2 regions of the Arthrobacter sp. B1I2 genome follow, and region 1 is predicted to be linked to the other one. Evidence: riboswitches for the same ligand, from Rfam matches in the RefSeq annotation. Region 1 holds a riboswitch; the other holds the start of a gene.
The links. Region 1 has a riboswitch for glycine ahead of cycA (D-serine/D-alanine/glycine transporter). Riboswitches for the same ligand answer to the same signal wherever they lie in the genome.
Positions count from the first base shown of each region.

Region 2: it holds a riboswitch for glycine, as region 1 does, so the genes downstream of both, gcvP (aminomethyl-transferring glycine dehydrogenase) here and cycA (D-serine/D-alanine/glycine transporter) in region 1, are expected to answer to the same signal.

Region 1 is NZ_JAUSYC010000001.1:577,641-581,560, forward strand. Features, by position in the region: gene purU (formyltetrahydrofolate deformylase) at 1-731, opposite strand, end outside; gene cycA (D-serine/D-alanine/glycine transporter) at 791-2,332, opposite strand; glycine riboswitch at 2,384-2,479, opposite strand; glycine riboswitch at 2,480-2,577, opposite strand; glycine riboswitch at 2,868-2,967, shown strand; gene gcvP (aminomethyl-transferring glycine dehydrogenase) at 3,128-3,920, shown strand, end outside.
Region 2 is NZ_JAUSYC010000001.1:200,237-204,156, forward strand. Features, by position in the region: gene gcvP (aminomethyl-transferring glycine dehydrogenase) at 1-1,579, opposite strand, end outside; glycine riboswitch at 1,767-1,864, opposite strand; gene QFZ57_RS00920 (TetR/AcrR family transcriptional regulator) at 1,959-2,495, opposite strand; gene QFZ57_RS00925 (MFS transporter) at 2,579-3,920, shown strand, end outside.

The DNA of each region.
Region 1 (3,920 bases):
TGGGAAATGATCGGTCCCTCGTCAAGCTCGGAGTTGACGTAATGAGCGGTGGCGCCCACCGTCTTCACACCCCGCTCGTAGGCCTGGTGGTAGGGCCGGGCCCCCTTGAAGCTCGGAAGGAACGAATGGTGGATGTTGATGGCCCTCCCACTGAGCCGGGAGGTTGTGCCGTCACTGAGAACCTGCATATAACGTGCCAGCACCACCAGTTCCACACCGTACGCGTCCACCAACTCAAGCAGCCGGGTTTCCGCCTCGGGCTTCGTTTCCGGCGTGACCGGGATCAGGTGGAACGGAACGCCGTGCCATTCCGCAAGGCCGGCCGTGTCCGGATGGTTGGAGACCACCGCAACGATTTCCACCGGCAGGTCGCCGTCCCGTGCCCGGACAAGGAGGTCGTTCAGGCAGTGCTCGTATTTGGACACCATCACCAGGATCCGCTGCCGGCGGCTATGCGGCTCCAGCCGCCATTCCATGCCCCAGTCCCCCGCAACGGGACCGAACCGCTCGCGCAGCATCCCGCCGTCGAACTCTTCCTGTGCGGTGAAATGCACCCGCATGAAGAACTCACCCGATGCCTTGTCACCAAACTGCTTGATGTCCACGATGTAGCACTCCTGCGCCAGGAGGAACGTGGCTACAGCCTGGACGATGCCCAGCGAATCCCGGCATTTGAACGTGAGGATGAAATCGGTGGCAGGTGACGGTGCACCCTCGGGATCGCCGGGCATTCCGGCCGGCTGTGCGGCGGGCTGTGCGGCGGACATGACAGTTGCTGAACCGCCGGCCGTCATTTCCTGGCCTGCTCAGCCTCGTGCGCAGCAGGATCAGCATCCCGGCCCGCGTTCCGCCCGACGGCGGCTTCGTCGGCGCGAAGCTCAGCCCGGAAGACCTCGAAGCGGGCCAGGTGCGCGGGCCGGCGCCGCAGAATGGCCCATGCCACGCCGAGGACGGCGAACCAGATGGGCGTTACCAGCAGGGCGATGAGCGTGTCCGGCTGGGTTGTCAGGGCCCAAAGGACGAAGGCGAAGAACGCGTAGACCACCCACACTGCGGGGATGCCGCCGGGCATCTTGAACTTGGAAGCCGCGTGCAGGTGCGGGCGCCGGCGCCGGAAGGAGATGTAGCTGGCCAGGATGATCGACCAGACGAAGACGAAGCAGACGGCTGACACGGTGGTGACCATTTCGAACGCCTTGCCAATATCCTGGCCGGCATACATGAGTACGACGCCGGAGAGCAGCAGGACGCAGGACAGGAACAGTGCGTTGCTGGGCACCTTCCTCCTGGACAGGCGGCTGAAGAGGTTAGGGGCATCGCCTTCCTGGGCGAGGCCGAAGACCATGCGGGAGGTGGAGTAGATGCCGGAGTTGGCGGAGGACATTGCCGAGGTGAGGACCACCAGGTTGACCACAGTGGCTGCGGCGCCGAGGCCGGCCAGGGAGAACATTCCGATGAAGGGGCTGTGGCCTGCGGCGAACTGTGTCCAAGGGGTGACGGCCATCAGGATGATCAGCGCGCCAACGTAGAAGAGCAGCACGCGGACGGGGATGGCGTTGATGGCCCTGGGCAGGGTGCGCTCGGGGTTCTTGGCCTCGGCGGCCGTGGTGCCCACCAGTTCGATGCCTACGAAGGCGAACACTGCGATCTGGAATCCGGCCACGAAGCCCATGAATTCGTTGGGGAAGAACCCGCCGTGGCTCCACAGGTTGGTGAAGCTTGCCGTGCCCGCGTCGCTCTGGAAGCCGGTGAAGATCATGAAGAGACCCACGATGATCAGGGCAGCGATGGCGATGATCTTGATGAGGGCGAACCAGAACTCGGTCTCGCCGAAAGCCTTGACGGTGGCGAGGTTCAGCAGGAGCAGGATGGCCACCGTGGCCAGGCCCGGGATCCAGAGCGGCAGGGCCGGCCAAAGTTCCCGTGAGTAGCCGGCGATGGCGATGACGTCCGCGATTCCGGTGATCACCCAGCAGAACCAGTACGTCCAGCCGGTGAAGAAGCCTGCCCAGGGCCCCAGGAGGTCAGCTGCGAAGTCGCTGAAGGACTTGTAGTTCAGGTTGCTCAGCAGCAGTTCGCCCATGGCCCGCATGACGAAGAAGAGCATGAAGCCGATGATCGTGTACACGAAGATCACGGATGGGCCGGCCGCGGAGATGGTCTTGCCCGAGCCCATGAAGAGGCCGGTTCCAATCGCGCCGCCGATGGCGATGAGCTGGATATGCCGGTTGGTAAGCTGCCGCTCCAGGTGGGGAGGCTCGCTGCGGGCTGCCGTGGTGGCGCCGTGATTGCGGGCTGGTTCGCCGTTGGACGTGGGGGGATGAATCGCCATGAGGAACTCCATCGATAAAGCGGCTTCTTGGGTGCCGCAAAAGATTTGGTTCCTCCCCGCTCTGTTGTGGACCTGAGAGTTTCCGCAGCCAAAGCCGCTTGCACCGTCGGTGAGCCAGGGACATGCCTGGCTGCTTTCCAGAGTTGCCTGTCCGCGGCGGTACGGGGGCCTGAGAGTTTCCTGGGGAGGATTTGCTCCTACGGCGCCTGCTGGATGTACCGGCAGGGCTCTCCCGCCGCAGGTCGAAGGCGTGTTCAGTTGGAAGCCGCAGCCTTTTGGGCCACAGCCGTCATGCGATGGGATGGGCGCCGGCAACCAGCCGCTCCGGATACGCTGAGCCAGCCACTGGCAGGCGCCGATCCCGGGGTTCAGTGTGGTGTCCGTCACGATCGAATGTCAAACCCCTCCCGACACAAAGCAGGTGCCAGCGCGCTTCAGATGCCGGGTCCAGCCCCAAACGCTGCCGCCGATTTGCCAGAGGGCCGCATATCCCGATACCTTGTGAGCCGAATCACCCACATTTGAATAAGCCTTTCGAGCTGTGACGGGAGAGTCCTCCCGGCATCCACCGGGCAGGCGCCGTAGGAGCAAATCCTCCCCAGGAATCTCTCAGGCCCACGTACCGTCATGGCGAGGCGACTCTGGAAAGCAACCGGGCTTCAGTCCGGTTCACCGACGGTGCAAGCGGCCCCCTGCCAAGAGCAGGCAACGCGGAATCTCTCAGGTCCAATACAGAGCGGGGAGGAACCCATCACACGCCGTGCCACCTCAGGCCGGCCAGAACCGGAGTTCCTCATGACGATTCAATCGCTTCCAACATCGTTTGTTGACCGCCATATCGGCGCGCGCCGCCAGGCCGACGTCGACACCATGCTCAAGGCCGTGGGCTACGACAGCGTGGATGGCCTCGTGGACGTTGCCGTTCCCGCCTCCATCCGCCAGGAAACCGCGCTCAAGCTGACCGACGCCCTCAGCGAGGTGGAGGTCCTTGCCGAGCTCCGCCGGATCGCGGGCAGGAACAAGACCGCTGTCCAGATGATCGGCCAGGGCTACTACGACACCGTGACCCCGCCGGTGATCCGCCGCAACATCCTCGAATCCCCCTCCTGGTACACCGCCTACACCCCGTACCAGCCGGAAATCTCCCAGGGCCGGCTTGAGGCACTGCTGAACTTCCAGACCATGGTCCAGGACCTGACGGCCCTACCGGTGGCCAATGCCTCGCTGCTGGATGAAGCAACCGCCGTGGCAGAGGCCGTGCTGCTGATGCGCCGCGCAAACAAGACCAAGCCCGCGGCCGACGGCAAAACGGTTATGGACGCCGACTGCCTCCCGCAGACCATCGCCATCGTCAAGGGCCGCGCCGAAGCCCTCGGCTTTGACGTGGAAGTCGCCGATCTCTCCCAGGGCCTGCCGGAAGGGACCATCAACGGCATTGTGCTGCAGCAGCCCGGCGTCTCCGGCCGGGTCTGGGACCAGTCCGCCGTGATCACCGCAGCGAAGGAGCGCGGCGCGCTGGTCACCGTTGCCGCGGACCTGCTGGCCCTCACCCTGATCACTCCTCCGGGTGAGCAGGGCGCGGACATCG
Region 2 (3,920 bases), 380 kb from region 1:
GGGCGAACGGGTGGATGGAGGCGAATTCCGGCCAGGAAATGGCCTCCATCTCGGCGGTGGCGTTCAGCTTCATGGTGCACGAGCCCAGCGGGATCATGGTGCGGTCCAGCGCCAGGTCGCGGTCGGAAAGCTTGCGGATGTAGCGCAGCAGCTGCGTTTCGGACCGGTGGGTGTTGAAGACCGGGTGCTGCAGGTAGTTGGAGGAACGTTCGACGGCGGCCTCCAGCCCAAATCCCTCGCCCTCGGCAACGGAAGCGCCAAAGACGTCGGCAACCTGGGCCACGATGGCCGCCGTCGTGGTTTCGTCGAGGGCGATGCCCACGGTGTCGCCGTCGATGCTGCGCAGGTTGATCCTCCGCGCCTCGGCGTCGGCGATGATGCCGGCGGCCCGTCCCGGGACCCGCACGGTCAGGGTGTCGAAGAAGCTCTTGTGCAGGACCTCAACGCCGGCAGCCGCAAGCGAGGCCGCCAGGACACGGGCGTGGCCGTGCGCCGTTCCGGCGATCGCCTTCAGCCCGTCCGGTCCGTGGTACACGGCATACATGGACGCGACGATGGCCAGCAGCGCCTGGGCAGTACAGATGTTGGAGGTGGCCTTCTCGCGGCGGATGTGCTGCTCGCGGGTCTGCAGCGCCAAACGGTAGGCGGGAACGCCGGCGTCGTCCTTGGACACACCCACCAGGCGGCCGGGCAGCGAACGCTCCAGGCCCTTCCGGACGGCCATGTAGGCCGCGTGCGGGCCGCCGAAGAACAACGGCACGCCAAAACGCTGGGTGGAGCCGACGGCGATGTCCGCGCCCTGCTCACCCGGAGGAGTGATCAGGGTGAGGGCCAGCAGGTCCGCGGCAACGGTGACCAGCGCGCCGCGCTCCTTCGCTGCGGCGATCACGGCGGACTGGTCCCAGACCCGGCCGGAGACACCGGGCTGCTGCAATACGACACCATTGATGTCGCCTTCCGGCAGGCCCTGGGAGAGGTCCGCCACCTCCACCTCGAAGCCGAGGGCTTCTGCGCGGCCTTTGACGATGGCGATGGTCTGCGGCAGCACGTCCACGTCCAGGACAGTCTTGCCGTCGGCCGCGGGCTTGGTCTTGTTCGCCCGGCGCATCAGCAGCACGGCCTCGGCCACGGCGGTTGCTTCATCCAGCAGCGAGGCGTTGGCGATGGGCAGTCCCACCAGGTCCTGCACCATGGTCTGGAAGTTCAGCAGCGCCTCAAGCCGGCCCTGGGAGATCTCCGGCTGGTACGGGGTGTAGGCGGTGTACCAGGCCGGGGACTCAAGGATGTTGCGGCGGATCACCGGCGGGGTCACGGTGTCCGAGTAGCCCTGGCCGATCAGCTGCACTGCCGTCTTGTTTTTTGCGGCAAGCTTCCGCAGTTCGGTGAGGACTTCAACCTCGCTGAGGGCGTCCTGCAGGCGAAGGGCGGTTTCCTGGCGGATGACCTTGGGTACCGCGGTGTCAACCAGGGAGTCGACCGAATCGTAGCCTACGGCTTTGAGCATGGTGTCGACGTCGGCCTGGCGGCGGGCGCCGATATGGCGGTCTACGAAGGTGGTGGAGGCTGGGGTAACCGGCACGAAGGAACTCCATTTACTCAGGCGGCGAAGGGTACGCCACAGCTAGTCGGGTTCCTCCCCGCTCTGTATTGGACCTGAGAGTTTCCGCGTTGCCTGCCTGGGCAGGACCCGCTTGCACCGTCGGTGAGCACAACAGTCTTTTCGCTCCCGGGGGAGGCAGGAACTGCCTGCTGCTTTCCAGAGGTGCCTCGCCGCGGCGGTACAGGGGCCTGCGAGATTCCTGGGGAGGATTTGCTCCTACGGCGCCTGCCTGTACTTCCGGCAGAACTCTCCCGCCGCAGATCAAAGGCTATTCATTTGTTGAATCATGAGGGCCGGTGACAGCCCTCACAACTTTCTATTGTCCTACGCCGCAACCCCTCCCGGCAAATGGCCCGGGCTACCTGCGAAGCCGTTCCAAAGCGGCCAGGAGTTCCTCCACGTCAGCGGCCGCTCCCCCTTCCGGCGCGGGCGCCACGGACAGCATGGCATTGAAGTACAACCCGTCACCCATGTAGAGGACGGCTTTGGCCAGGCCCGGCCCCACATCCGCCGCGATCTCGTCCAGCCACCGCTGCTGGATGGCCGCAAAACGGCGCCGTGTCTCTTCATGCGCCACTTCCGCAAGCCTGGTGGCGGCCACGATTGCACGGTCCAGCGGGGTGTCCGCCCAGACCGAGGAACGGATGAAGTACGCCGCTGCACCTTCACTGGCCGAAGCCATCGCGTCAGCGTCTTCCCGGGCCAGGCCCTCCAGCCGGTCCAGCAGCACCGCGATGAGCGCTTCCTTGCTGGGAAAGTGGTAGAGGAGGCCGCCCTTGGACACCCCGGCCTTGCGGGCCACTGCATCAAGGGTGGCCGCCCGCTCCCCCACCTCGATCAGCAGGGACTCGAAGGCGTCAAGGACCGCGTCACGGGCTACTGGCTTTCGGGGCATGCCTTCCATCATGCCCTCCACCTGGCGCGAAAACGGAATGGCCGCAATTCCAAACTATACCGTCTGGACGGTATAGTTATTTTATGACAACCTCCACCAACAGCTCCGCACCTGCCCGCGGGGGCACCACCGCATCCCGCTCCCCCTGGCGCGACTGGCTGGCGCTGGGGCTGCTGATGTTTCCCGTGCTGCTGGTGGCGGTGGACAACACCGCACTGACCTTTACCCTGCCCGCCATCACCCGCGCCCTGGATCCCACCGGCGTGCAACTGTTGTGGATTGTTGACGCCTACCCCCTGGTACTGGCCGGACTCCTGGTATCAATGGGAAGCCTGGGCGACCGCATTGGGCGGCGGCGGCTGCTGATCCTCGGCAGCATGGGGTTTGCCGGGCTGTCCGCCGCGACGGCCTTTGCACCCACGCCGGAGTGGCTGATCGCCGGCCGCGCAGCCCTGGGATTTTTCGGCGCCATGCTGATGCCGTCCACGCTGTCGCTGATCCGCAACATCTTCCCGGAGCCCAACCGCCGGAGACTGGCTGTAGCCATCTGGGCTGCCGGATTCTCCGGCGGCGCCGCCCTGGGGCCGATCCTTGGCGGGTGGCTGGTGGAGCACTTCTGGTGGGGCGCCGTATTCCTGGTGGCAGTGCCCCTCATGCTTCCCCTGCTGGCGTTTGGACCGGCCCTCATCCCGGAATCGAAGGACCCGGCCCCGGGCAAGGTGGACGCCCCCAGCATCCTGCTCTCCATGCTGGTCATGGTGCCCGTGGTCTACGGCATCAAGGCAGTTGCCACCGAAGGTCCGGGCGCAGCGGGGCTGGGCACCATGGCCTTTGGCGTGGCAATGGGGGTGGTATTCGTGCGGCGGCAGCACCGGCTGGAGAAACCCCTTCTGGACATGTCGCTGTTCCGGAACAGGGTGTTCAGCATGGCCATCACCGCCAACATCCTGGCCCTGTTTTCCTTCAACGGGTTCATCCTGTTCCTGGCCCAGCATCTCCAGCTCCTCGAGGGAATGAGCCCCTCCGCGGCGGGCGTGGCCATGATTCCGGCACTGGCTGCCGCGGTGGCGGCGGGCCTGGTGGCTGTGCCCCTGGTCCGCAAGGTCCGTCCGGGATACGTGGTGGCCGCGGGGCTGGCCTTCAGCGCCACGGGCTACAGCATGGTGGCCTTCGGGGACCACGACGGCGGACCCTCGCTCCTGCTGGCGGCACTCCTGGTCCTGGCCCTCGGCGTGGGCTCGGCGGAAACCATCTCCAACGACCTCATCCTCGGCGCCGCGCCACCGGAGAAATCAGGGGCCGCCGCCGCGATCTCCGAAACGGGCTACGAGGTGGGCTCCCTGCTGGGGACGGCGGTGCTGGGCTCAATCCTGACGGCGTCCTACCAGCGGAACCTGCGGCTGCCCGCGGGACTGGACGGCACGC